2 regions of the Paraburkholderia sp. CI3 genome follow, and region 2 is predicted to be linked to the other one. Evidence: riboswitches for the same ligand, from Rfam matches in the RefSeq annotation. Region 2 holds a riboswitch; the other holds the start of a gene.
The links. Region 2 has a riboswitch for cobalamin ahead of cobW (cobalamin biosynthesis protein CobW). Riboswitches for the same ligand answer to the same signal wherever they lie in the genome.
Positions count from the first base shown of each region.

Region 1 (11,680 bases), on a different contig from region 2:
CCGCCTGATCGGGCGTCAGTTGCGTGTTCGCGGGCATTGGCACGGTTCCCCATACGCCGGTGCCGCCATCGAGGATCTTGCGCTTCAGATAGGAGGCGGCGTCGTTGCGTCCCGCATAGCGGGCTGCAACGTCGTGCAGCGCCGGCCCCATGAACGGGCGAGTGACCGAGTGGCAGCTCATGCAGTTCTTCTGCTGGGCGAGCGCGAGCCCGGCTGTTTCGGCTCGGGCTGCGGGACTGGCGGCGCTCAATGCGGCGGCGAGCGCAACAGTGGCTGCCACGGCTGCGTACGACATCGATTTCATTATGGTCTCCGCCAGTGCAGATGCCCGGCTCGTGGTGCACGCATTATAAGAGCAATGGGGCGCACGGATTTTCGTGCGCCCCTTGCGTTTTCGCGTAACGTGGCGGCGGGTTATCCCTGTCGGGGCGGGCCACGCCGGCCGCGGTCATTACCCCGTCACCGCCCCTCGATTCGCCGGCTGCGCGAGCGCGAAATACTTGGCCATCACGCCGCGTGTGTAGCGCGGTTTCGGCGCCTGCCATGCGGCGCGGCGGCGCTGCAGCTCGGCATCGTCGATGTTCAGTTGCAGCAGCAGCCGGTGCGCGTCGATCGTGATCGAATCGCCTTCCTGCACGAGCGCGATCGTGCCGCCGACGAACGCCTCCGGTGCGACGTGCCCAACCACCATGCCCCAGGTGCCGCCCGAGAAGCGGCCGTCGGTGATGAGCCCGACCGATTCGCCGAGCCCCTTGCCGATGATCGCCGAGGTCGGCGCGAGCATTTCCGGCATGCCGGGGCCGCCCTTCGGGCCAAGATAGCGCAGCACGACGACGTCGCCGGCGACGATCTTGTCGGCGAGGATCGCCTCGAGCGCGCTCTGCTCGTCGTCGAATACGCGCGCCGGGCCCGTGATGACCGGGTTCTTGAGCCCGGTGATCTTGGCGACCGCGCCGTCTTCGGCCAGATTGCCCTTCAGGATCGCGAGATGGCCTTCGGCGTAGAGCGCCTTGTCGATCGGGAAGATCACCTGCTGATCGCTGCGCGGCTTGGCTGGTACGTCCTTCAACTCCTCGGCGATCGTTTTGCCGGTGATCGTCATGCAATCGCCGTGCAGAAGCCCGGCGTCGAGCAGGATCTTCAGCACCTGCGGAATGCCGCCCGCCTTGTGCAGATCGGTGGCGACGTACTGGCCGGACGGCTTCAGGTTGCAGATCACCGGCACTTTTTTGCGCATGCGCTCGAAGTCCTCGATCGTCCATTCGATCTCGGCCGCGTGCGCGATCGCCAGGTAGTGCAGCACCGCGTTGGTCGAGCCGCCGGTCGCCATGATCAAAGCAACCGCGTTTTCGATCGACTGCTTCGTGATGATGTCGCGCGGCTTCAGATCCTTCTTGACGGCTTCGACGAGCACACGCGCCGATTCGGCGGCCGAGTCGACCTTCTCCTGGTCGGGATTCGCCATCGTCGACGAATACATGAGCGACATGCCGAGCGCCTCGAACGACGAGCTCATCGTATTGGCCGTGTACATGCCGCCGCACGAACCGGTCGACGGACACGCATTTTTCTCGATGCCCTCGAAATCCTCCTGCGACATGCGGCCCGCCGTGAATTCGCCGACCGCCTCGAACGACGACACGATCGTCAGATCGGTGCCTTTCCAGTTGCCCGGCCGGATCGTGCCGCCGTACACGTAGATGCCCGGCACGTTCATGCGCGCGAGGCCGATCATGCCGCCCGGCATGTTCTTGTCGCAGCCGCCGATCACGACCACGCCGTCCATCCATTGCCCTTGCACGCAGGTCTCGATGCAATCGGCGATCACCTCGCGCGACACGAGCGAGTACTTCATGCCCTCGGTGCCCATCGACATGCCGTCCGAGATCGTCGGCGTGCCGAAGGTCTGCGGGTTCGCGTCGGCGCGCCTGATCGCGGTGACGGCCGCGTCGGCGAGACGCTGCAGGCCGGCGTTGCACGGCGTAATCGTCGAGTGGCCGTTGGCGACGCCGATCATCGGTTTGTCGAAATCCTCTTTCTGGTAGCCGAGCGCGTAGTACATCGAGCGATTCGGTGAACGCGCGATGCCTTGCGTGATGTTCTTCGAACGACGGTTGTAGGCCATGGGGAGCTCCAGTCTGGCTGTTCTGATGAAAGCGCGCGACGGCGTCCGCGCGCGCATCCGTTCAGTGTAGTTCCGCCAGACCGTGCAAACCGGCGGTTTTGCGTGACACGCGTCGTGTGTATTATTCTCGGTTGTTCAGGTCGTAAAATATATTAATCATGCTGCCGACGATCCCCGACCTGCGTCAGTTGCGCTATTTCGTCACCGTCGCCGAGGAAAAGCACTTCGGGCGCGCGGCCGCGCGTCTGTCGATGACGCAGCCGCCGCTGTCGCAGGCGATCCGCGCGCTCGAGGAGACGCTCGGCGTCGAACTGTTCGCGCGCACCAAGCGCTCGGTCGAGTTGACGGCGGTCGGCGCCGATCTGTTGCCGGAGGTGCAGCGGCTGCTCGCGGCCGCGGAAGGGCTCAGGCCGCTCGCGCAGAGCCTCGCGCGCGGCGAGGCGGGCGTGCTGTCGCTCGCGTTCGTGTCGACTGCGGATTACGGCCTGCTGCCGCTGCTGCTGCGCGATTTCGGCGCGCGGCATCCGCGCGTGCGGCTCGAACTGACCGAGGCGACCAGCGACGTGCAGGTCGAGGAACTGGTGGCCGGGCGTATCGACGCGGGTCTGGTGATCGCGCCGCTGCCGTCGCGGCATGCGGCGCAGCTGTCGTGGCTGCCGATCGCGCGCGAGCCGCTCGTGATCGCGATGTCGACGGAGATGGCGCAAGGCTTGCGGGGCAGCGTGAACGCAAACGGCAAGGGCAGCGCCGCCGAAGACCCCGCCGCCGAATGGCTCGACATGCCCGTCAGCCTGCGCGATGTCGCCGACGCGCCGCTCGTGATCTTCCCAAGGCGTCTCGCGCCAGGCTTTTATGACATCATTATGGATTGCTACGGCGTTGCGGGCCTCGCGCCACGGATCGGCCAGGAGGCGATCCAGATGCAGACCATCGTGAGTCTCGTGTCGGCCGGCATGGGCGTCGCGCTGGTGCCGCAATCGTTGCGTAACCTGCGGCGCACGGGCGTCGTGTACCGGCCGCTGTCCGAGTCGGTGCCCGCGATCGAGACGGGCCTCGTCTGGCGCAGCGACGAGGTCAGCCCGGTGCTGGCGGGCTTCATCGACATCGTGCGCGCGCATGCGGCGAGCGTCGCGTCGCGTGTCTAGATCCCGCTTCTGATTCCCTGTAAAAACTGCTTTCGAACCTGAACTGCCCATAACTACACGATGCTCATTCACCCCAATTTCGACCCTGTCGCCATCCATCTGGGGCCGCTCGCCGTGCGCTGGTATGGCTTGATGTACCTCGTCGCGTTCGTCGCGGCGATCGTCGTCGCCCGGTTGCGGCTGCGGCTGCCGTACGTCGCCGCGCAAGGCTGGACCGCGAAGGATATCGACGACATGCTGTTCTACGGCGTGCTAGGTACGATCCTCGGCGGCCGGCTCGGCTATGTGCTGTTCTACAAGGCGAGCTTTTATTTCGCGCATCCGCTCGACATCTTCAAGGTGTGGGAAGGCGGCATGTCGTTTCACGGCGGCTTTCTCGGCGTGACGATCGCGATGATGCTGTTCGCTTATCAGCGCAAGCGCTCGTGGCTGCAAGTCACCGACTTCGTCGCGCCGATGGTGCCCACGGGCCTCGCGGCGGGGCGCCTCGGCAACTTCATCAACGGCGAGCTGTGGGGCCGCGTGACCGAGCCGTCGGCGCCGTGGGCGATGCTGTTTCCCGGCGCCGCGCCTGACGACGCCACATGGCTCGCCGCGCATCCGCAACTGGCCGCGCAATGGCATCTGAACGAAGTGTTCGCGCAATATCACATGCTGCCGCGACATCCGTCGGAGCTGTACGAGATCGCGCTCGAAGGCGTGGCGCTGTTCTTCGTGCTGATCTTTTTCTCGCGCAAACCGAAGCCGCTCGGCGCGATTTCCGCGATGTTCCTGATCGGCTACGGCCTGGCGCGCTTCACGGTCGAATTCGCGCGCGAGCCGGACGATTTCCTCGGCTTGCTCGCGATGGGGCTGTCGATGGGTCAATGGCTGTCGCTGCCCATGATTCTCGCGGGCATCGGCCTGATGGTGTGGGCGTATCGCCGTGGGCGTCGCGAGCAGGCGCAGGCGGTTGGCGCGAACTGAGCGGCGCTCGGCTAGCGTAGCGAGTGTTGCATGAAAAAACGCCACGGCATCGATGGATGCCGTGGCGTTTTCTGTTTGGGCTTGCGCTTGCGCGTCACTTCATCTGCACCGACCCCGACACGTTGACCGTCACCGTCGACGTGCCGCCTTCGAGCGACAGCGGCGCGTTCTTCGCGTCGGCGCCCATCGCGCGTGCGCTCATCATCATCATCGGACGCGGCATCACGCCGCTGTGATTCACGTTGACCTCGCGGATCGAATAGCCGCTAAAGCCGAACGCCTGCGAGGACGCCGCGGCCTGCTCGCGAAACGATTTGATCGCCTCGCCGCTGAGCCGCTGCTCGGCCGCGCGCTGCGCTTGCGGCGACAGCGAGAAACGCACGTTGCCAACCTGCATGATCGATGCCATCTGTCCGGCGAGCTTCGATGCCGCGGCGAAGTCGCGCGATTCGAGCACGACTTCCGTGCGGCCGCGCCACGTCGTGATGCGTCCGTCGCGGTCCGTCGACGGGAAGATCGAGAACGCGCCCGAGCGCGCGGTCACGCCGCTGACGCCGCGCGCTTTCTGCAATGCCGCGTCGGCGCGTTCGTTCAGCGTCGACGTCAGCGACGACGGCTCGCTCGCTTCCTGCTCGTAAAACAGCGTGATTTCGACTTCGTCCTGCGGGACTTCCGCGCTCGCCTGCGCATTCAGCGACAGCACGCCCGAGGGCTGCGGCATCATGGTCTGCGCTCGAGCGGGCGCAGGGTTCAGTGCGAGTGCCACAGGCGCGCCCAAGGCGAGCGCAAGTGCGAGGGACCGTGCGGTTTTTGTCGTCATGACTGGAATCCTTGTTTGAACAGGTTGTGCACGTTCGACGCGAGTGCCGGGTGGTGGCGCGCGGTTTGACGGATGCGCTGGCGAATGCATCGGCTTGCCGTCGAGCGGCCGGTTCGAGCTCACGCTTTCGTCGACCGATTAGGCGCGTTTTACCGACGCTTGGTTCCCCAATTAGTGCTTCGCCGCCGCATCGGAAACGATGACCTGGATGCGATCACGACAGGTGCCGCGTCGCGCGTTCGCCCTTAAACCAGCTGTTTAGTGATGAAGCGCCATTCGGCTTCGGTCACCGGCGTGATCGACAGGCGGTTGCCTTTGGCGAGCACGCGCATGTCCTGCAATTCGGCATGCTCGCGCAGCGCGGCAAGCGGAATCAGCGCGATTTTCTTTTTGAACACGACGTCGACGAGCATCCAGCGCGGCGTTGCCGGCGACGATTTCGCGTCGTAGTACGAGCTCTTTTTATCGAACTGCGTAGGGTCCGGATACGCGGTCGACGAGACCTCCGCGATGCCCGCGATGCCGGGCTCCGGACAGCTCGAATGATAGAAGAGCACGCCGTCGCCGACCTGCATCACGTCGCGCATGAAGTTGCGCGCCTGATAGTTGCGTACGCCGGTCCACGGCAAGGTGCGATGAGGTGCGTTGGCGAGGTCGTCGATGCTTGCTTCGTCCGGTTCGGACTTCATCAGCCAGTAGCGCATGAATCGGAGTGAGCGTGTGAGAGTGAACGAAGCGCAACAACAGCAGGTGCGTACGGAAAAGCCCCTGAAAAAGGCGCTCAAACGAAAAAACGACGACCAAAGAAAAACGGCATCGAACCGAAGTCCGATGCCGTTCCAGATAAGATCCCCGCCTTAGCCGCTAGGCCGGCATCCTGAACCGAGGGTTCAGAATTGGTCGCAGTTAGCAACACTTCGGGTACATCAGACTGAGTGACGCGCACACCCGTGCTACAAATTTCCGCAACCGTGCACATGGCATTGGTTCAAGGAATGTATGACCTTGGCGAACCAGGCAGGGAAGCTAAACCGATGAAGCTACAACCCAAACCGTTTAACAAGTGACCGGTTCGAAACCGGCCCACTACTGCTTACTGCAAGCTGTACTGCTCGATCACAGTACCTAGCTGTTCGTTCATTTGTTGCATTGTACGCCGGATTTCTTCAGCAGGAAATGCTTCTCCGTGTCGCACGCTGCTTTGCAGCTTAAGCAGTTCCGATGCCAGCGACAGCGCAGCCATCACCGCGATGCGATCGGTGCCGCGCACGTTGCTGCCGCTGCGGATTTTCTGCATCTCGGCGTCGACGCGCGCGACCGCCTCGAGCAGCGCGCCTTCCGTTTCCGGCGAGCAGGCGAGACGATAGGGCACTTCGAGAATCGATACTTCGATCTGCTTGGTGGTCATGCGCTTTCTCCGTGTCGGCTCACGTCGCTTTCCGCTTCCTCGTGTTCGGGCTGGGCGGACTCGAGCAGATCGAGCTGGTTATCCGGTTCGCTGCTCGCGCGTGCGCGCGGCAATTTTTCGAGAATCGCATTCAGGCGCACCTGAGCGTCGTCGATCTTGGCGGACAGCGCGTCGCGTTCCGCCTGCAGTGCGTCGCGCTCTTCGCGCAATTGCGCGAGTTCCGCATGCGTGGCTTGCACTTCGGCACGCGTTTGCGCGAGCTGCTCTTCGAGCGCGAGCCGCGCTTCGTTGTGGCGCTGGCTGATCGCAATCAGCTTGCCGATGTTCTGGGAGAGTGATTCGAGTTCGGTGAGCATGTGCTGCGTCCTCTAAAGACATCGCATTTTAGCGCGGAATATTACAGGTTCCGACAATTGTCTCGTTTCGAGACGTAACAGCATCGCTTCGTGCACGTTCGTTGCGTGTCGCGTCGTCGACCATAAGATAAAAACCGGCAATCCATCCGACAATAACCTGCATTCAACAGAACCGATTGCGCTCCGGTCGACCTTTCTTGACGCCCCGCGACGCCGCTCCTAAACTTCCCGCACTCTGGTGCCCGCGCGCGCTTTTCGGCGCGCGCAGTTAAACGGGAAGCAGGGCGCGCGCGGTGCCAAAACCGGATGCGCGAACCTGCGCTGCCCCCGCAACGGTAAGCGACCGCATGTGATGTGCTCATGCAGGTCGGTCCTGGTCGCAAGGTTGGAAGTTCAACGTGCGAGTGTGCCACTGCGCGTCACGCGTGGGAAGGCGGATCGATGTGTCGTAGCCCGGATACCGGCCAGAAAAGAGGGACGTCCCCCCGCGAAAACGCTAAACAAGGGGGCGCCTCGTGACGCGTCGGCCTGCGGGGAAGCAGGCCGCGCACGCTATCCACAGGAATGTCATCCCATGCTGTCCCCCATCGCCCGCGCAACGCTCCTCGCGTTCGCGAGCCTGCCGCTCGTCGTGAATGCGCAAAGCGCCGAGCCCGCGTCTTCATCGTCCGCGACGGATGCAACCGCTGCAAGCGCCGCAAACGTTGCCGACGCGGCCAATCTCACTTCCACCGATGCGCCGGGCAACCTGCTGTCGCCGATCGTCGTGACCGCGCAACGCGGACCGCAAGCGTTGCGCGATGCGATCCCGCAGACTACGCGGTTCGATCAGCAGGACATCGCCGACACGACCGCGACCGATCTGCCCGGCCTGCTGCAACTCGCGCCAGGCGCGCAAATCTCGCGCACGGGTGGCCCCGGTTCGACCACGAGCCTCTTTCTGCGCGGCGCATCGTCGACGCAATCGCTGCTGCTGATCGACGGCGTGCGCGTCGATTCGGTGAGTCTCGGCTCAGCTCAACTCGCACAGATTCCGCTCGATCAGGTCGATCACGTCGAAGTGGTGAACGGCAACGTGTCGGCGTTGTATGGCTCGGGCGCGATCGGCGGCGTCGTGCAGGTGTTCACGAAAGACGGCGGCGATCATCCGCCGCGTTTCAATTTCTCGGTCGGCTACGGCAGCTATCGCACGCAGACGCAAACGGCCGGCGTGAACGGCGCGCTCGATCAGGACGGCCGCACGACCTTCAACATCTCGCTCGCGCGCACGAAGGACGACGGCTTTTCGTCGCTCAATCCGCTCGAGGCGCCGAACGCGAATCCGAACGCAAACGGCAATCTGAACGAGAGCATCAGCGCGTCGCTGCGTCACAAGTTCACCGACAGGTGGGACGCGGGCGTCAGCTACTTCCAGTCGAACAACGACAACAGCTACGACAATGCGTACGGCGAGCCCACCGATCTGAACAATCTCTATAGCAAGGTGCGTCAGGTGTCGGTATTCGCGAACGGCAAGCTGACCGACTGGTGGACCACCCACGTCACGCTCGCCGAGGGCGACGACCGCAGCGTGTCGAACACCAATGGCATCTACAACGGCCGCTTCGATACCGACAATCGCCAGTACACGTGGCAGAACGATTTCGCGCTCGCCGCGAACCAGAAGCTGCAACTCGGCTACGAGCATCTCGACCAGACGCTCGACTCCGACACGTTCGGCGCGCCCGACCGTCACGTCGATTCGGTCTTCGCGGGCTACAGCGCGCGCTTCGGCCGCAACCAGATTCAGGCCAACGTGCGACGCGACCAGTACTCCGATTTCGGTGGAGCGAACAGTTACTATCTCGGCTACGGATTCGACATCACGTCGCGCTGGAAGGTAACCGCAAGCTATTCGGATGCGTTCCGCGCGCCGAGCTTCGACGATCTGTACTATCCGATCAGCGGCAACCCGTCGATCCAGCCCGAGCGCAGTCATTCGGTCGAAGCCGGTTTGCAGTACGCGACCGATGCGCTCGGCGTGATGCGTCTGAACGCATTCCAGACGCGCTATACGAATCTGATCGACTACGTGCAGACGATCCCCGGCATCTACCTCGCGGAGAACGTCGGCCATGCGAAGGTGCAGGGACTCGAGGGATCGTGGAGCGGTCATGTCGGCAAGACCGACGTGCGCGCAACGGTGACGCTGCAGAACCCGGTCGATCTCGACAACGGTACCGACCTCGTGCGGCGCGCGCGTCGGTTCGGGTCGTTCGCGGTGAACCGCAGCATCGGTGGCTGGCGGGTTGGCGGCGAGTGGATCGTCAGCGGTCCGCGTACCGATAGCACCGGCAACCTCGGCGGTTATGGCATCGTGAATCTGTCGGCGCGCTACAACGTCACCAAAGCGTGGTACGTCAGTGCGCAAATCGACAATCTGTTCAACAAGGATTATGAAACGGCCTACTCGTATCACTCGCCGCGACGCGGTGCGTATCTCACGCTCGGCTGGCAGCAGCAGTGACGCGCGCGCCGGGTTGGCCGCATGCGTGAGCGCATGCGGATGAGTCGCGCGTCCGCTTCGCTGCGCGCCGCGATGGCGACGCCGCGCCCGATGAACGCGAAACGCGCGGCCGCGATCTGGCTCGGGCTCGCGCTCGCCGCCGTGGCGGTGCTCGGCGCGTCGCTGGTGCTCGGCAGCGTGCCGCTCGCGCCGTCGCGCGTGCTTGCGGCGCTCGTGCCGACGCACACGTTCGGCGGCACGGGCAGCGACGATCTCGCCGGCGAAATCGTGCGTACGTTGCGTTTGCCGCGCGCGCTCGCGGGCTTCGCGTGCGGCGCGTTGCTCGCGCTCGCCGGCGCGCTGCTGCAGGTGCTGCTGCGCAATCCGCTGGCCGAGCCATACGTGCTCGGCGTGTCGGGCGGCGCGGCGACGTTCGCGCTCGTCGCGATGATCGCGGGCGGCGCATGGTGGCTCGTCGATGCGAGCGCGTTCGCGGGTGCGTTCGTGTCGATCCTGCTGGTGCTCGGCCTCGCGCGTCGCGAGCTATGGCGCGGCGAGCCGCAGGACACGTCGCCCCGTTTGCTATTGACCGGCGCGGTGATCGCGGCCGGGTGGGGCGCGCTGATCACGCTGCTGCTCAATCTCGCGCCCGACAGCCGTCTGCGCGGCATGCTGTTCTGGCTCACCGGCGACCTCAACGGCGGCGCGCTGCCGTGGACCGCGCTGATGGCGCTCGCGCTCGTGCTGCTTGCGATCGTGCCGGCCGCGCCGCGTCTGAACGTGTTGCTGCGCGGCGACGCGGCCGCGCAGGCGTTGGGCGTCGCCGTGATGCCGCTGCGTTTGCGTGTGTACCTGGTCGCGTCGCTCGCGGCGGCCGCGGCGGTGACGACCGCGGGCACGATCGGCTTCGTCGGTCTCGTCGTGCCGCACATGTTGCGGCTCGCGTTCGGCAACGATCAGCGCATGCTGCTGCCGGCGGCCGCGCTCGGCGGCGGTGTCGCGGTGATGGGCGCGGATCTGATCGCGCGGACCGTGATCGCGCCCGCGCAATTGCCGGTCGGCGTGATCACGTCGCTGGTCGGCGTACCGGTGTTCCTGTGGATGCTGCTCAAACGCCGCCGATGATACGAGCCAAACCCAGCCCCACCTGTTCGATGCTGAGCACGCAGCGCCTGACGTTGCGCGCCGGCGCGCGCACCTTGCTCGACGCGTTCACGCACACGTTCCATGCGGGCGAAATCTGGTGCATCGCCGGGCCGAACGGCGCGGGCAAGACCACCTTGCTATCGACGCTGGCGGGGCTGTTGCATCCGGCGGCGGGCCATGTCGAACTCGATGGCGTGCGCGTGGCCGGCTGGCAGCCGCTGCCGCTCGCACGGCGCCGCGCGCTGATGCCGCAAAGCGCGGCCGATGCGTTCAACGCAAGCGTGCTCGACATCGTGCTGCTGAACCGCTTCCCGCATCTGGGCGGCTGGGGCTGGGAGCGCGCCGAGGATCGCGCGGCCGCGCGGGCGGCGCTCGAACGGCTCGGCCTTGCGGACTTTGCGGCGCGCGACGTGCTGTCGCTATCGGGCGGCGAGCGTCAGCGCGTTGCCCTCGCGGCGGTGCTGTGCCAGGACGCGCCGCTGTTGCTGCTCGACGAACCGTTGTCGCATCTCGACCTGCATCATCAGGTCGACTGTCTCGAAGCGCTCGTCGCATGGACGCGCGAACCGCGCCGTAGTGTGCTGTTCTCGTGCCACGACCTGAACCTCGCGCGCCGCTTCGCGACGCACGCGTTGCTGCTCGACGGCGCGGGCGGCGCGTATGCGGGCCCAGTGCGCGACGTGCTGACGCCCGCGTTGACGAGCCGCGCGTTCGGCTATCCGCTGATTCTGATTCGCGACGGCGAGCACGAGGCGCTGATACCCGCGCCGCGCGCGTCACGAATCGCCTGCCGGCCATGACGCACAGTCAGGCTGATATTCATTCCTATCCCACACCTATGACTCGCATCCCACACCCAGCCGGTTTGCCCGAAGTCGCGCCGCTCGATCAGACGCTACGCGCCGAGCTGCAGCGGATCATCGATACGCGCACCAAACCGCCCGGCAGCCTCGGCCGGCTCGAAACGCTCGCGTGCCAGATGGGCCTGATCCAGCGCAGTACGCGTCCCACCGTGCAGCGTGCCGCGATGATCGTTTTCGCGGGCGACCACGGCATCGCCGCCGAAGGCGTGAGCCCCTATCCGCAAGCGGTGACCGCGCAGATGGTCGCGAACTTCATCGCGGGCGGCGCGGCGATCAACGCGCTCAGTCGCGTCGCGGGTCTCGAACTCGAAGTGGTCAACGCGGGCATCGCGACGCCGCTGCCGTCCACGGACCGACTCGTCGACA
Region 1 covers NZ_JBNDMI010000004.1:3,851,697-3,863,376, forward strand. The annotation lists gene OKW29_RS39195 (c-type cytochrome) at 1-304, opposite strand, end outside; gene ilvD (dihydroxy-acid dehydratase) at 452-2,125, opposite strand; gene OKW29_RS39205 (LysR family transcriptional regulator) at 2,284-3,270, shown strand; gene lgt (prolipoprotein diacylglyceryl transferase) at 3,331-4,236, shown strand; gene OKW29_RS39215 (SIMPL domain-containing protein) at 4,331-5,056, opposite strand; gene OKW29_RS39220 (EVE domain-containing protein) at 5,302-5,760, opposite strand; RNA gene ssrS (6S RNA) at 5,902-6,083, opposite strand; gene OKW29_RS39230 (cell division protein ZapA) at 6,150-6,464, opposite strand; gene OKW29_RS39235 (ATPase) at 6,461-6,820, opposite strand; cobalamin riboswitch at 7,040-7,303, shown strand; gene OKW29_RS39240 (TonB-dependent receptor domain-containing protein) at 7,395-9,326, shown strand; gene OKW29_RS39245 (FecCD family ABC transporter permease) at 9,366-10,430, shown strand; partial or broken gene OKW29_RS39250 (ABC transporter ATP-binding protein) at 10,427-11,267, shown strand; gene cobT (nicotinate-nucleotide--dimethylbenzimidazole phosphoribosyltransferase) at 11,290-11,680, shown strand, end outside.
Region 1: another riboswitch for cobalamin. It lies ahead of OKW29_RS39240 (TonB-dependent receptor domain-containing protein); the one in region 2 lies ahead of cobW (cobalamin biosynthesis protein CobW).

Region 2 (11,680 bases):
AGCCCCGCCTTGCCGCCCTGCCCATCGCCGACCGGAAAGCGCCCGAGCGCAAGCAGCGTGTCGCGCCGCTGCACGCCGCGCGGCGACTGCCCGAACGTATGCAGGCCATCGCGAATCTGCGCTTCCTTCAGCTCGCACAGCCACGCATCGACGCGTGTGAGCAGCGCGTCTTCATCGTCCTGTCGGTTCGGCGCCGCGAGACTCAGCTCTTCGTGCAACCGATGCTCGACGATCGTCGTCAGAATCGTGCGACGCAAGAGCTTCGCGCGACGCGAATCGACCATCAATGCTTCGTAGTATTCGTCGACCTGGCGTTCGAGGTCCTGCAGCGGCCCATAGTTTTCGGCGCGTGTAAGCGGTGGCATCAGATGATCGATGATCACCGCCTGCGCGCGCCGCTTCGCCTGGCTGCCCTCGCCCGGATCGTTGACGATGAACGGATACAGATGCGGCATCGGTCCGAGAATCAGATCGGGCCAGCACGCGTCGCTCAAGGCGACGCTTTTGCCCGGCAGCCATTCCAGGTTGCCGTGCTTGCCGACGTGCACGACCGCGTCGATGCCGAACTGATGGCGCAGCCAGAAATAGAACGCGAGGTATGCGTGCGGCGGTACGAGCTCCGCATCGTGATAGCTCGCGTAGTCGCCGTGCTCGCGCGAACGCGCAGGTTGAATGCCGACGAACACCCGGCCGCAGCGCCAGCCGGCGATCATGAAGCGGCCGCGCCGCAGCGTGGGGTCCTGCTCGGGCTTGCCCCAGCGCGCGTTCAACGCGTCGCGCACGCTCGCCGGCAACGCGTTGAACTGCGCGAGATAGTCGTCGAGTGCGAGGCTTTGCAGGGCCGGACGCAGATCGCGTACGACCGGATCGTTGGTCACGCCTTCGGTCAGCCTGTTCAACAACGCGTCGCCGTTTTCGGGTAATTCGCCGACACGATAACCTTCATCGCGCAGCATCGACAGAATGCCGACCACCGACGCCGGCGTATCGAGCCCGACGCCATTGCCGATGCGCCCTTCGCTCATCGGATAGTTGGCGAGAATCAACGCGACTTTCTTGTCGGCGTTATCGAGCGAACGCAAACGGCACCAGCGCCGGCTCAGCTCGGCGAGAAAGCGCACCCGTTCGAGGTCGGGCTGATAGCGGACCACGTCGACCTGCGTATGCGCACAGCGATACGCGAGCCCCTTGAAGCTGATCGCGCGCGTGATGATGCGCCCGTCCACTTCGGGCAGCGCGATATGCATCGCGATGTCGCGCGAATTGAGGCCGTGGTTGTCCTTCAGCCAGTCTTCGCGATTGCCGCCGCTCAGGATTACCTGGAACACCGGCGCGTCGCCGGCGAGCGCGAGCGGCTCCGGATCGTCGATCGCGGACGCGGCGAACGCGGTCGTGTTCAGCACGAGCGCGACACAATGTTGCGCGCACAGCGACTGCACGACATCGCGGCTCACCGCATCCTTCAGCGACGTGATCGCGAGCGGCAGCGGATTGAGCCCTTGCGCTTCGAGCGCGTCGATCAGCGCATCGAACACCGCGGTATTGGCGGCCTGCAGATGCGCCTTGTAGAACAGAATCGCGACGACCGGCGCGTCTTGCCGCCAACGCGCCTGCCAGTCGGCGACGATGGGGGTATCGCGCTCGGGGTGATACAGCGACGCGGCCGGCAACGCGCGCGGCGGATCGGGTTCGCGCCCCCAATCGAGCGCGCGATACGCGATGCAGCGCAAAAACGCCTCGGCGTTCTGCGGACCGCCCTCGCGCAGATAGCGCCACAGCTGCTGACACAACTCGGCGCTCGCGGTGCTGCGCGCGAGCAGGTTCGGGTCTTCCTGCAGATCGCCGGAAAACATCGCGAGTGTTTGCTGTTTGCGCTGCGCGAGCGCGACCACCTGCTCGATGCCGTACGGCCAATACGTTTCGCCGCCGAGATGATCGACGACGACCACGCGCGCATGCTGCAACACGTCGTCCAGATAGAAATCGACCGAGGCAGGCTGACGCAGATACGTGACGTTCGCGAGCCGCACGCTCGGAAAGCCGTCGCCGAGACGCGGCACCACGCTCGCGAGCAGCGACAGCGTGGTGTCGGCGGAACTGAGCACGACGATCTCGGCGGGCTGCTGATCGATGCGGATCACGCCCTGCGTATCGTCGACGAAGCCGCCCGGCGTCGTGCGCAGCAGATGCATGCTGGTGCGCCCGTTTATGCCGTCGCGTTCGACGTCGCGCCGAGCGCGGCGTCGAACGCCTGTTGCAGCGCGTGTTGGTCGAGGTCTGCGCCGATCAGCACGAAGCGGCTCAACGCGCCGTCGCCATTTTCACCCGCTTGCCAGCGCCGGTCGAAGTAGCTGTCGAAGCGCCGGCCCACGCCCTGGATCAAGAGACGCATCGCCGCGCCCTGCAGTGCCGCGAAGCCTTTGACACGGTAAATCGTGTGGGTTTCGACGAGCGTCTGCAAGGCGGCGAGCGCCGCGTCGCGCGACGGTACGGATGCCTGCACGACGACCGAATCGAATTCATCGTGGTGATGATCGGGGTCGTCGGCGGAACCGTGGTGGTCATGACGCAGGTGGATCGTCTCTTCCGACGCCGCTTCGAGGCCCAGCAGCGTATGCAGGTCGAGCCGCCCGTGCTGCGCGCGCACGATCTTCACCTGCGGCGGAATCTCCGCGCGGATCGCGGCTTCGACCTCGTGCTGCCGGGCGTCGTCGATCAGATCGGTCTTGTTCAGAATCACCAGATCGGCCGCCGACAACTGGTCTTCGAACAGCTCGTGCAGCGGCGACTCGTGATCGAGATTCGGATCGGCCTTGCGCTGTGCATCGACGGCGAGCGGGTTATCGGCGAACTGGCCGCTCGCGGCGGCCGGGCCGTCCACCACCGTCACCACCGCATCGACCGTGAAGCCATTGCGGATCTGCGGCCAGTTGAACGCCTGCACGAGCGGCTTCGGCAACGCCAGGCCCGACGTTTCGATCAGCACGTGATCGAGTTCGTCGCGGCGCTCCGCGAGCTTTTCCATCACCGGGAAAAATTCTTCCTGCACGGTGCAGCACAAACAACCGTTCGCGAGTTCATACAATTGCCCTTCGGTCTCGACGCCGTTTTCATCGCAACCGATGCCGCAGCCCTTGAGGATTTCGCCGTCGATGCCGAGCTCGCCGAACTCGTTGACGATCACCGCGATGCGCTTGCCGCCCGCATGCTGAAGAATGTGCCGCAGCAGCGTGGTTTTGCCGCTGCCGAGAAAGCCCGTGACGATCGTGACGGGGATCTTGCGCAATTGAGTTTGCATCGTGAGGTCCATCCCTTGGCGTTGATCGGTATGCCGGAAAGTCCGCGCGTGGGTCCGCGTCGGCTGGCGAATGGAGCACGCGCAGCAGCACCAGCGATCACCAGACACGGGGACGAACGACGGCATGGCCGCGACAACGGAAATACAGAAAGCGGAACTGAGGTCATGAACGCGCCGCCGCATCCCCGCGGCGGTCGTTCTGCTTCTTTGGGCCGGTATCCGGGCTGGCGAAAGCGCCGCTTCCCCTTCCCGGCCGAGTGGTTTCTCGTCCAGTGGTGAAATGTCCACGCGACCTTGCGCGAGGACATCGAAGCCGGCACTGCGGTGCCCGGCTATCAAGCCGGAACCGCTTTTCGCTTACCGTTGCGGGGACAGCACAGGTTAGCCGCTCCAGAGCAGGTGGCTCCCTGTTTCCCGTTTAACTGCATGCGCACGAGCGCGCACGCGAGCACCCAAAGTGCGAGCGAGTGTAGGCCCGCGGACTTGCGCAGTCAAGCAACGCACCGAGCCGGAAAGCGCCGCCGAGGCTTATCCGGCAAGGCGCCATGTGCTATCGTATGCGCGCGTTTGGTGCCCGCACATGCGCTCGCGTGTGCAGTTAAACGGGAAACAGGCAGCGCCTCGCGCGTTCAACCTGTGCTGTCCCCGCAACGGTAAGCGACCTGCGGCGCGCGATTCGATTCGCCTTCGATTCCGACGTGCCGCGCATGCGTTTTTTGATGCCACTGTCCCGCGAATCCACAAACCGGGACGGGAAGGCGAAGCGCATGAGGCCGCCAGCCCGGATACCGGCCAGACGTGGAGGCGGTGCCGCATTGCATCCGTGCATCACGTGGCGCCGCCGGCCGCCGGAATCCGCGGGGAACGGATGTGAAGGCGTAGCAGCGCGGCATCGCGCGTGCCCGGATTCGCAGTTCCGCATGACCTCTATATTCACCGCCGCGCGCGCTGTCGCACGCCGCTTCTCTTCTTCCATCACCGCATGGCGCGCGCCATGCACGCCGCGATGACGCGCGCCTGGCTGATCGGCGCCGGTCCCGGCGACGTCGAACTGATCACGCTGAAGGCCACCCGTGCGCTCGCGCAGGCCGATGTCGTGCTCGTCGACGATCTGGTAAATCCCGACGTGCTGCAGTTCGCGCGCACCGACGCGCAAGTCGTGTACGTCGGCAAACGCGGCGGCCATCCGTCGACGCCGCAAGCCGACATCGTCGCGCAAATGCTCGGGCATCTGCGCGCGGGGCGCAGCGTCGCGCGGCTCAAGGGCGGCGATCCGTTCGTGTTCGGCCGCGGCGGCGAAGAGTTGCAGGCGCTACAGGCCGCGGGTATCGAAGTCGACGTGATCAACGGCATCACGGCCGGCATCGCGGCGCCCGCGGCGCTCGGTATCGCGGTCACGCATCGTGATCACGCGCAGGGCGTCGTGTTCGTCACCGGCCACGGCGCCGGCAGTGGCGAACCGGACTGGGCCGCGCTCGCCGCGACGCGCATGACGCTGGTGATCTACATGGGCATGCGCCGGCTCGGCGAGATCGCCCGCGCATTGCTCGCGGCCGGCATGTCCGCCGACACGCCGTGCGCGGCGATCGAGTCGGCGACGCGGCCTGAGCAGCGTCATGTGCTCGCGCCGCTTCGCGAGTTCGCCGAGGCGGTGGCGCGCGCGGGGCTCGGCTCGCCGGCGATCGTCGTGATCGGCGGTGTGGCGTCGCTCGCACTGGCGCGTGATGCGGCCAAACGCGAGGCCGGCGTTGCTCACGAACTGGCAGCGAGCGCGACACGACACGGACTCGGACGCGCGATCAAAACGCTGAGCGTCGGCATCGGTTGCCGCTTGCACAGCGAAGCCGCTGATATCGAAGCCGCCGTCCGCGCAGCGCTCGGATCGAATGCCTTCGAGCAGATCCGCGCGATCGCGACGATCGACACCAAAGCCAACGAAGCCGGTCTGCTCGAATTCTGCTCGCGTCATCAACTGCCGCTGCAACTGTTCAGCCGCGACCAGATCGCCGCGGTACCGGTCGCGTCGCCGTCGGCGGCGGCACACGCGCATCTCGGCGTCGATGGTGTGTGCGAGCCGTGCGCGCTGCTGGCGGCAACGGCGCCGGACTCCACCACAACCGCGCAAAACGCGCGTCTGATCGTACGCAAGACCGCGCACGCCGGCATCACGGTGGCGATCGCAGCGGCGAACGACGCTGCCCTTAGCGACGCGACCCCATCCCATCCCGCCTCTCAAAACCAGGACCCCCGATGAAAACCGATCCGGAATCGCATCAACGCATGACCGAACGCCGCCGCGAAGGCCACGAAAAGAAGCAGGCCGGCGCGACCGTCGAAAAAGGCCTGCTGATCGTCAACACCGGCACCGGCAAGGGCAAGAGCACGGCCGCGTTCGGCATGGCCGTGCGGGTGCTCGGCCACGGCATGCGGCTCGGCGTCGTGCAGTTCATCAAAGGCGCGCTGCATACGTCGGAGCGCGATTTCCTCGGCGCGATCGCCCAGTGCGATTTCGTCACGATGGGCGACGGCTACACGTGGAACACGCAGAACCGCGAGGCCGACATGGCGACCGCGCGCAAAGGCTGGAACGAAGCGCGGCGGATGATCGAAAGCGGCGACTACCAGATGGTGATCCTCGACGAGTTGAACACCGTGCTGAAGTACGAATACCTGCCGCTCGACGAAGTGCTCGCGGTGATCAACGCGCGTGCGCCGATGTTGCACGTCGTCGTGACCGGACGCCATGCGCCGGACGCGCTGATCGAAGCCGCCGACCTCGTCACCGAAATGCGCGCGATCAAGCATCCGTATCGCGAGCAAGGTGTGAAGGCGCAGCGCGGCGTGGAGTTCTGAGCGATGTCGGCGTCCCCCAACGGGGCTTCGTCCGGGACGCCCCCCAAGGAGACTTCCTTCGGGGCGTCCCCCCAAGGGACTTCCGTCGGGGCGTGCCCCGCGCTGTTCATTAGCGCGCCCGCGTCGGGACAAGGCAAAACCACGATCACCGCCGGTCTCGCGCGCTATCACCGGCGGCTCGGACGTCGCGTGCGCGTGTTCAAGACCGGACCGGATTTTCTCGATCCGATGATCCTCGCGCGCGCGAGCGCCGCGCCGGTGCTGTCGCTCGATCTGTGGATGGTCGGCGAAAGCGCATGCCGCAACCTGCTCGCGCGGGCGGCGCAAGAAGCCGATCTGATCCTGATCGAAGGCGTGATGGGCCTGTTCGACGGCACGCCGAGCAGCGCCGATCTGGCGATCACGTTCGGCGTGCCGGTGCTCGCGGTGATTTCCGCGCAGGCGATGGCGCAGACCTTCGGCGCGCTCGCATTCGGCCTTGCGCGCTTCAGACCACAACTGCCGTTCCACGGCGTGCTCGCGAATCGCGTCGGCTCCGCTCGGCACGCGCAGATGCTGCAGGAAGCGCTGCCGCCCGAGTTGCGCTGGTGCGGCCACCTCGCCGCGAGCGACGAGATCACGCTGCCTGACCGCCACCTCGGCCTACACCGGGCCGATGAAATCGACGATCTCGAAGCGCGCCTGGAACGCGCGGCGGATACGCTCGCGTCGACCGCGCTCGCCGAACTGCCGCCGCCGGTCGATTTCGGCGCGCCCTCGCCCGAAGTGCTGCCGCGTCTGCTCGAAGGCAAGCACATCGCGATCGCGCGCGACGCCGCGTTCTCGTTCATCTATCCGGCCAACGTCGCGCTGCTCGAAGCGCTCGGCGCGCGGCTCAGCTATTTCTCGCCGCTCGCCGACGAAGCGTTGCCCGCCGGCACACACGCGCTCTATCTGCCGGGCGGCTATCCCGAGTTGCATATGGCGACGCTCGCGGGCAACGTGAACAGCGCCGCATCGATCCGAGCGCACGTCGAGGCGGACAAACCGCTGGTCGCCGAATGCGGCGGCATGCTCTATCTGCTCGACACGCTGACCGACGCGCAAGGCACTAGCACGCCGATGCTGGGCCTGCTGCCCGGTCACGCGACGATGCAAACGCGCTTCACGTCGCTCGGCATGCAGCAGATCGATGGCGTCCACGGCACGCTGACCGGGCACACGTTCCACTACTCGAAACTCGCGACGCCGCTCGCGCCGCAGCGCTTCGCCACGCGCGCGCACAGCGACACGCCCGGCGAAGCGGTGTTCCGCGTGGGCCCGATTGTGGCAACCTATATGCACGCTTACTGGCCCTCCAACCCGGCTTTCACGGCCGCCCTCTTTCATGGCGAAACCTTTTGACGACTCCGAGCGCGATGCGGTCTATCGTGCGATTTACGAACGCCGCGACATGCGCCACTTCGTGCCCGATCCGGTCGATCCGGCGGTGCTGCGGCGTCTGCTCGACGCGGCGCATCACGCGCCGAGCGTCGGCTACATGCAGCCGTGGCGGATCGTGCGCATCACCGACGCGGCGCTGCGCACGGGCTTGCGCGACATCGTCGAGCGCGAACGGCTCGCCACCGCCGACGCGCTCGGCAAGCGCCGCGACGAGTTCATGAAGCTGAAGGTGGAAGGCATGCGCGAATGCGCGGAGCTGCTGGTGATCGCGTTGATGGACGGGCGCGAGCGACACGTCTTCGGCCGCCGCACGCTGCCGGAGATGGATCTCGCGTCGGTCGCGTGCGCGATCCAGAACATGTGGCTCGCTGCGCGCGCGGAAGGACTCGGGCTTGGTTGGGTGTCGCTATTCGATGTCGACGCGGTGCACCAGCTACTGGCGATGCCGGAAGGCGCGCGGCCGGTCGCGATTCTGTGCCTCGGCCACGTCGCTGCCTTCTATAGCGAGCCGATGCTCGAAACGGAGCGCTGGGCGAGCCGTCTGCCGCTCGCCGATTGCGTGTTCGAAAACCGCTGGCCGCGAGACGAGCCGGCGCAGGAATAACTGATACTCGCGGCCCCGGCGATCCGAGGCTGGGTTTTAACGTTGCAGCGGCTCCATCGAGTCGACGTTCGGCACACCGCTCGTCTTGTCGATGCTGAGCTTCACACGCCAGTCGGCCGGCGCATCGAACGGCAGCTTCGCGAGCGCGGTTTTGACGAGCAACGGCAGTGCATGCAGCGGGTCCGCATCGCGATCCATGAACACCGCGCCGACCTTGTAGCGCTCGGCGCCGCTCGCGTAGTCGAAAAAGCGCAGCGTCAGCGCGTGCTGATACTTGCGCCCAAACAACAGCGCGCCTGGACCGTCGCTGCCCGCGCCGCAATCGGCGGGCGCGCAATCCTCACCGCCGATGCCGATCGACGCCGGCCGCGTGCTATACGCCATCGACAGCAGATAATGCGCGGGCTTGCCCGCCGTATCGACGAACCCGTGTTTCGCCAACTCGTCGCGCAACAGCTTTTCGACTTGCGGATGGTCGGCGCTGTCGTCCTGCGGCTGCGTGCGCGCGAGCGAATAGGTCCGCTCGCCTTGCAGCGCAACGGCGCGGTCGGCGCCGTTAGCGGAGACGGTGTGCACCTCGGCGCTCAGGCCCGCGCAAGCGGTGAGGCTCGCCGCGGCCAGCGCGGCACAGAGATGAGCGATCTTTGCCATTTTTTGTTTTCTCTCTAGTACATCGAATACATCAAAGGCGCATCAGACGCGCGGTGCGATCGATTCGTCGAGGGGCGCGTCGTCGAGCGCGGGCAGCCAGATCGTGAAGGCCGTCCCCTCGCCGGGCGCGCTGACGACTTCGACGCTGCCACCGTGGCGCGTGACGACGGTTTTGACGAACGCCATGCCGAGTCCCGCCCCACCCACTTCCGGCCGCTCCGCCTCGTGAAAACGGCGAAAGCGCTCGAACAATCCCGCTTGCTGCTCCTCAGGAATGCCATAGCCCTGGTCGCGGATCGTGCACGACACGCGCGGCGCCTCGCTGCCCGCGCGCTTTGCCGCCGGCTGGCCAGCGAAGCTGCATACGATGCGCGTGTCGGGCGGACTGTACTTGACCGCGTTGTTCAGGATATTGACGAGCGCGCGTGTCATCAGCGAGCGGTCGGCACAGATCCAGGGATCGTCGTCGGCGTCGTCGCCGGATTCCGTATGCAGCGCGATGCGCTTCGCATGCGCCTGCGGCCAGACCTCGTCGCTCGCATCGATGACGAGTTCGGTCAGACTCAGCGGCTCGAGCACATAGGCCTGCGATTCGGCGCGGGCCAGTTGGACGAAGTCGTCGGCAAGCGTGAGCGCGCGTTGCGCGTAGCGTTCGATGCGCTCCAGCACGCTGCGCGCGAGCGCAGGCTCGGTCCGCGCGCGCTCGATCTCGACCAGCGCAATGATCGACGCCTGCGGCGAGCGCATGTCGTGCGACAGCAGCCGCAGCGCGTCTTCGCGCTGACGCTCGGCCGCATGGAGCGCCGACACGTCGACGAGACCGGCGATCCAGCCGGTCGTCTCGCCCTGCGCGTTGGTGCAGGTCGCATAGCGCAGCAGATGGTCGCGCTCGTTCGCGTCGCGCACCTCGACGCCCTGCGCCATCAGCGCCGCGAACTCGCCGCGCGTCGGATCGAGGAGCGCCGGCCAGTGCGCGTGCGCGGACAGATTGCGCTCGTTGTCGGTGGCCGCACCGGTGTCGATCGTCTTCACGAGCGTGAGACCGCCGAGCACGCTCTGCATCGGCTGGCCTTCGGGCATCGGCGCGCCTAGCCGAGCGAAATGCGCTTTCGCCGCGTGATTCGCGATCAGCACGACGCCGGCCACGTCGCTGACGAGAATCGGCTCCGGCACGCTATCGAGGCTGTCCCACACGAAACGCTTCATGTCCTGCACCCGTTGCGCGGCCTGCGCCATCAGCGCCATGTGCTGCGCGAGCACGTCGCCGCCGAACTCGCGGCGGCGCTTCGGCGTCGCGGGCAGCAGATGCGGCTCGTCGGCGAGACGTTGCAGTTCGCCGCGCAGATACGCCATCGTCATTTCGAGGCGTCGCCAGTTCCAGATCGGATAGACGATCACGACGCCGAGGATCGCCGGCACCGGCGAGATCCACAGCCTGCCGCCGTACAGCAGCAGCGCGCTGCCGGTCGCGGCGAGCAGCACCAGCGCGCCGGTCAGCAACAACGAGCGGCGCGGCGACAGCACGAGGAAGCCGGCGAGCAGCGCGGCGAGCGGCCCGAGCGCCGCCGCGAACACGACCCACAGCGCGACCGGCTGGATCTCGCGGCCGCTCAGCAGCGTGTCGAGCACGTTCGCGTGGATGTAGACGCCGGGCAGCGGACCGAGCTCGCCCGATACCGGTGTCGCGAAGCGGTCGTACAGACCCGACGCCGTCACGCCGATCACGACGATGCGCCCGCGCAACTGATCGGCCGGCACCTTGCCGGCGAGCACGTCGGCGAAACTGAGCTTCGGGTAGTTCGCGGCGTTCGGGCCGAACGGAATCAGGAAGCGCTCTTCGCCGCCGTCGTCGCTGCCGCGTGCGGGCTCGTTCGAGGGGCGCGGCGGCAGGCCGCCGCGCAGATGCAGCTTGCCGTGTTCGACCGCGTCGGCGACGAGCACCGTCAGTTGCGGCCAGCGCGAGCGCTCGTCGCCCTGGAAGCGCGCGACGCTGCGCACGATGCCGTCGCTGTCCACTTCGAAATTGATGTGACCGAGCCCGGCAGCAGCCTGCGCGAGCGGCGCGACGGGTTCATCGACGGTGCGCTTGCCGCTCGCATCGGGCGGCGTCAGCAGCACGGGCAGATAGGTCGGGCTCAGCGCGATTGCGTGGGCAAGCTGGGCGTCGTCGACATTGGGCTCGGTGAACAGCACGTCGTAGATCACCGCGGCGGGTCTGGCCGCGGCGATCTGCTCGAGCAGCCGCGCGTGCACGCTGCGCGGCCATGGCCAGCGGCCGAGCGCGTCGATGCTCGCGTTGTCGATCTCGACGACGACGATGTCGGACAGCCGCGGCTGCTCGCGCAGCTTCAGAAACTGGTCGTACACCAGCAGATCGATGCCGGCGCCGACATGCCCGAACGACGTCAGCAGGATCACCACGAGACCGAGACAGCCAACGCTGACCCACTCGATCAGAAAGCGCCGGCCCGCCCGCCGTCCGAGACGGGCGCGCGGATCGAGGCTCATTCGCGTAGAAGTGGCGGGCACGGGACGATGTAGTCGGGAACGGGAGGACGGACCGGCCAGCAGGCCGGCCCCGAGAATCTACCAGCGTCAGCGCGCAAGCGTAAAGGAGCGGACCGGACTGCTCTTTTCGTAGAAGCGGCCGTTGTCGAACTGCTCGGCGACGATCGTCCAGTAGTAGACGCCCGGAGGCAGATCGCTGATCACGAGTTCGCCGCCCGGCAGATCGGGGCGATCGATTACCGGATGGCTCAGTTCGGCCGTGTTCGCGAGCAGGAAGCGGAAACGGGTCGGCACGTTGCTGCGGCTGACGAACCAGCGGAACTCGTAGTCGCGGCTACCCGCGC
Region 2 covers NZ_JBNDMI010000003.1:615,861-627,540, reverse strand. The annotation lists gene cobN (cobaltochelatase subunit CobN) at 1-2,192, opposite strand, end outside; gene cobW (cobalamin biosynthesis protein CobW) at 2,207-3,298, opposite strand; cobalamin riboswitch at 3,492-3,769, opposite strand; cobalamin riboswitch at 3,850-4,109, shown strand; partial or broken gene cobA (uroporphyrinogen-III C-methyltransferase) at 4,305-5,030, shown strand; gene OKW29_RS11690 (cobalamin biosynthesis protein) at 5,013-5,552, shown strand; gene cobO (cob(I)yrinic acid a,c-diamide adenosyltransferase) at 5,549-6,151, shown strand; gene OKW29_RS11680 (cobyrinate a,c-diamide synthase) at 6,155-7,534, shown strand; gene bluB (5,6-dimethylbenzimidazole synthase) at 7,518-8,177, shown strand; gene OKW29_RS11670 (DUF4136 domain-containing protein) at 8,214-8,828, opposite strand; gene OKW29_RS11665 (CHASE2 domain-containing protein) at 8,871-11,357, opposite strand; gene OKW29_RS11660 (FecR domain-containing protein) at 11,424-11,680, opposite strand, start outside.